One region of the Kocuria sp. ChxB genome, then DNA from elsewhere that is predicted to be linked to it. Evidence: riboswitches for the same ligand, from Rfam matches in the RefSeq annotation. Region 1 holds a riboswitch; the other holds the start of a gene.
The links. Region 1 has a riboswitch for S-adenosylmethionine ahead of P8S73_RS10860 (bifunctional o-acetylhomoserine/o-acetylserine sulfhydrylase). Riboswitches for the same ligand answer to the same signal wherever they lie in the genome.
Positions count from the first base shown of each region.

Region 2: another riboswitch for S-adenosylmethionine. It lies ahead of P8S73_RS09355 (hypothetical protein); the one in region 1 lies ahead of P8S73_RS10860 (bifunctional o-acetylhomoserine/o-acetylserine sulfhydrylase).

Region 1 covers NZ_CP121123.1:2,477,260-2,479,455, forward strand. The annotation lists gene P8S73_RS10855 (VOC family protein) at 1-525, opposite strand, end outside; SAM riboswitch class IV at 631-750, shown strand; gene P8S73_RS10860 (bifunctional o-acetylhomoserine/o-acetylserine sulfhydrylase) at 825-2,196, shown strand, end outside.
Region 2 covers NZ_CP121123.1:2,110,978-2,113,173, forward strand. The annotation lists gene P8S73_RS09345 (lipid II:glycine glycyltransferase FemX) at 1-173, opposite strand, end outside; gene P8S73_RS09350 (YrhK family protein) at 392-709, opposite strand; gene P8S73_RS09355 (hypothetical protein) at 875-1,237, opposite strand; SAM riboswitch class IV at 1,249-1,364, opposite strand; gene pgm (phosphoglucomutase (alpha-D-glucose-1,6-bisphosphate-dependent)) at 1,513-2,196, opposite strand, start outside.

The DNA of each region.
Region 1 (2,196 bases):
GCCGAGCCAGTCCGTGACGCGCTCGGGGGAGCCGGCGATCTCCATGCCGGTCAACCGGACGTCCGTGAGGCGCGCCTGGGAGGGATGCATCTCGTCCGCAGAGTCGAAGTGGATCATGAACGGCAGCTGCGGATCCGCAATCAGGCCCTTGACGCCGATCTGGTGCCAGTCCAGTCGGCGGCCGTCCGGGAAGATGCGCCCGCCCGGCACGGAGGGGCGGCCCAGCTTCTGCTCGAACGGGGCGAGGTCCGGGACCTCCACGACCCACCCGAGCCAGCCGCCGCCGGCCTCCGAACGGGCGCGGACGGCCTGGCCGAACGGCGCCTTGTCCGCGGCGGGGTGCTCCAGCACGGTCACGACCTCCACGTACTGGTGGTCCGTGAGCGGCAGGATCATGTTCTGCGTGCCGAACCGGGGGTGCACGCCGCCCTTCACGGGCTCGATTCCCAGGCGGTCCGCGATCCGCTCGGTGGTGGCCTCCAGCCCGTCCGGCTGCGCTGCGAAGGAAACGTGGTCCAGCTTCATGCAGTCATGGTGGCACCCGTCACACGGGGGTCCAAATCGGCGGGTGCAACACTGCGGACACCGAACTTGACGCGGCAGCCCCCGGGTTCGCACACTTGAGGTCTAGGTCACGAGAGTCAGCGCCAAGCCCCAGCTTGCTGACCGGCAACCCTCCCTACCGCGGCGGGGTGCCCTGGGTGAAGACCTGGCCGGGACGTCGTCCGACGTCCACGGCAAGCGCGGGCCACCGGTCGCCCGTTCGTGCGGGCACCGTGCGGACGGTCGCCTGGCCCCTGATCCTTCCGAGAAGGAGCACGGCCATGAGCACTGCACCCACCCCCGACAACCCCCAGGACTGGGCCTTCGAGACCCGCCAGATCCACGCGGGCCAGAACCCGGACCCCGTGACGGGTTCGCGGGCCCTGCCGATCCACCAGACCTCGTCCTTCGTGTTCCCGGACGCGGACACGGCCGCGGCGCGCTTCGCGCTCGCGGACATGGGCCCCATCTACTCCCGCCTGACCAACCCCACCACCGAGGTGGTGGAGAAGCGCCTCGCGTCCCTGGAGGGCGGCGTCGGAGCGCTGATGGTCTCCTCCGGGCAGGCCGCCGCCACCCTCGCGGTGCTCAACCTGGGCGGGGCGGGCACCCACGTGGTGGCCAGCCCGTCCCTCTACGGCGGCTCGTACAACCTGTTGAAGCACACGCTGCCGCGCCTGGGCGTGGAGACTACCTTCGTGGCGGACCCGGACGACCCCCAGCAGTGGCGGGACGCCGTGCGCCCCACCACCGTGGCGTTCTTCGGGGAGATGATCCCCAACCCTCGCAACGACATCCTGGACGTGCAGACCGTTGCCGGGATCGCCCACGAGGCCGGGGTGCCGCTGATCGTGGACAACACCGTGGCCACCCCGTACCTGGTGCGGCCCATCGAGTGGGGCGCGGACATCGTGCTGCACTCGGGCACCAAGTTCCTGGGTGGTCACGGCACCGCGATCGGCGGGTTCATCGTGGACGCCGGACGCTTCGACTACGGCGCGGACCCGGAGCGGTTCCCCGGCTTCAACCAGCCGGACCCCACGTACAACGGCCTGGTGTACGCGCGGGACCTGGGGGAGGGTGGCGCGTTCGGCGTGAACCTCTCCTACGTGCTCAAGGCCCGCGTGCAGCTGCTGCGTGACCTGGGCACGTCCATCTCCCCGTTCAACGCGTTCCTCATCGAGCAGGGGATCGAGACCCTGTCCCTGCGGGTGGAACGCCACGTGGCCAACGCCCAGCGGGTGGCCAAGTGGCTCGAGTCCCGCCCCGAGGTGCGCTCGGTGTCCTACGCGGGTCTGCCGTCCTCGCCGTGGCACGAGCGGGCGCGGAAGTACGCACCGCGCGGGGCGGGTTCCGTCCTCGGCTTCGTGCTGGAGGGCGGCAAGGAGGCGGGGATCGCGTTCGTGGACGCGCTGAGCCTGCACTCCCACGTGGCGAACATCGGGGACGTGCGGTCCCTGGTGATCCACCCGGCGTCGACGACGCACGCGCAGCTCTCCGAGGACGAGCAGCTCGCGGCGGGCGTGGAGCCAGGCTTCGTTCGGCTCTCGGTGGGCACCGAGGGGATCGAGGACATCCTCGCGGACCTCGAGGCGGGCTTCGCGGCCCTGGCTGCCACGGAGTCGACCTCGCCCACCCGGACGGAGTCGGTCG
Region 2 (2,196 bases), 370 kb from region 1:
ACCACCCCGGCCCGGGAGCGCTCCTCGACGACGAGGGCGTGCCACCCAGCCCCGTCAAGAGTGTGAGTGCGTCGCGAGAGACCGGCCTGGAAGTGCTGCCAGGGCTCGGCCTGCAGCACGCTGGACGGGCCGAGAAGTGTGCGGGGGTCCGGTTGGGCGTGGGTGTGCCTCATGCGGGGTGCTCATCCTTGAGTGTCTGCCCCCGCTGCGAGGGTCGTCCTGGGGTCGCGGGGGTCGATCCTCATTAGATAGCCAACCTCACCGACCCGCAACATCACCCGTGCGGCGTGTTCCCATGTGACGGCGGCGTGTCCAGCGGCAGCAGCCCGTGGAACGTGTCTATGCCACGCCCCGCCGGCCGTTCGGATCCCGGGAGGGTCCGCGCGGCGGGTCAGAAGTCGTGCGAGTCCTCCGGTGCTGATTCCGGGGCGATGCGCTGCAGGTGCACCCGCCGGGTGATCCGGATGCTGGGTCGGACCAGCATGAGTGCGCTGCCCAGCACGAACAGCCACGTCCCGGCGTAGACGGTGGCGTCCTGGAAGAAGAGGATCGAACCCACCAGGAAGATCAGGCCGATCAGGATGTCGTTGACGATCGACAGGGTCTCGTACCGGCCACGGATGACCAGCTCGCGGTGCCCCACACGGACCTCGATCGGCTTGGCGGCCCGGGACAGGGAGTCGGAGGTGGCGCTGGCGGAGGGAGTCACTGCTCGGTTCCTTTCACGAAGGCGCAGACCGGGCGGGCCGGCGGGAACGGCCGGTGGGTCACGCCTGCGGCGCGCACCACCGGCCGACCAGCCTACGGGAGGAGCCGGCGGCTCAGCACGCGGCGTGCTCGCCGCCGGTGTCCTCCCCTTCCCATGCCCAGGGCATCACTGCCCGTCGACCACCGCGGGGTGCAGCAGGGCGAGCCTGCCCTGTGAAGTCGGCACGGTGGCGAGTGACGTCCCAGGATCGAACGACGCCGCGGCCCCGCTGTGCTGCAGCGTGTGGAACCGCTCCAGCAGCGCGGGGTCGTGGCACCACCAGGTCCGGGTGCCGCCGTCCGGGAAGGTGGCCTGCACCGTGTTCCCGCGCGGGGCGCCCAGTTCCACCCGGACCCACCGGTCCTGGTTCTCGAGGGCCAGGCGGGACTGGATGTAGTGCGCGTGGTGCCCCGGGTGGTAGCTCCGGCAGGCGGAGTCCCCGTCCATGTGGACGCAGGGGTGTTCGGGAGTGGGAGCGGAGTTGCTCATGATGGTGACCTTTCGCAGACTTCCGCGCGGCAGGTGCCGGGCGGCGGATCTTCCTCCGGGGGCACCGGGTGCGAACAACCGGTTGCCAGCCGACCAGCCGGAGGGCTGATGGTCGGGCTTCTTGATCCGGGAATATTTCAGCACAGCGCTCCGACACGCACAAGCGCGGCCTTCGTCCGGGCACAACGAGGGGCCGCCGAGCAGCACGGGAGAACCCCGTACCGCTCGGCGGCCCCTGGGCAGCAGGTCGGTGCGGGCGGCCCGCACCGCGGCACTCAGCCGATGACCGAGTCCACCAGAGCCTTGGCCTCCTGCTGCACCTGCTTCAGGTGCTCCTCACCCTTGAAGGACTCGGCGTAGATCTTGTAGACGTCCTCCGTGCCGGAGGGCCGGGCCGCGAACCACGCGTTCTCCGTGGTGACCTTGAGCCCGCCGATCGCCGCACCGTTGCCGGGGGCCTCCGTGAGCTTGGCGGTGATGGGCTCACCGGCCAGGGTGTCCGCGGTGACCTGCTCCGCGGAGAGCTTCTTCAGCGCCGCCTTCTGCTCGCGGTTGGCCGGGGCGTCGATGCGCTGGTACACGGGATCCCCGAACTGCTCCGTGAGCTCCCGGTAGCGCTGGGAGGGGGTGGTGCCGGTGGTGGCGGTCATCTCCGCGGCGAGCAGCGCCAGGATGATGCCGTCCTTGTCCGTGGTCCACACGGAGCCGTCCCGGCGCAGGAACGAGGCACCGGCGGACTCCTCCCCGCCGAAGCCGATGGAGCCGTCCAGCAGACCCGGCACGAACCACTTGAAGCCCACGGGCACCTCGTCCAGGCGGCGACCCAGGGACTGCGCCACGCGGTCGATGATCGAGGAGGACACCAGGGTCTTGCCCACCCCGGCGTCACCGCGCCAGCCGTCGCGCGTGCGGTAGAGGTAGTCGATGGCCACCGCGAGGTAGTGGTTGGGGTTCATCAG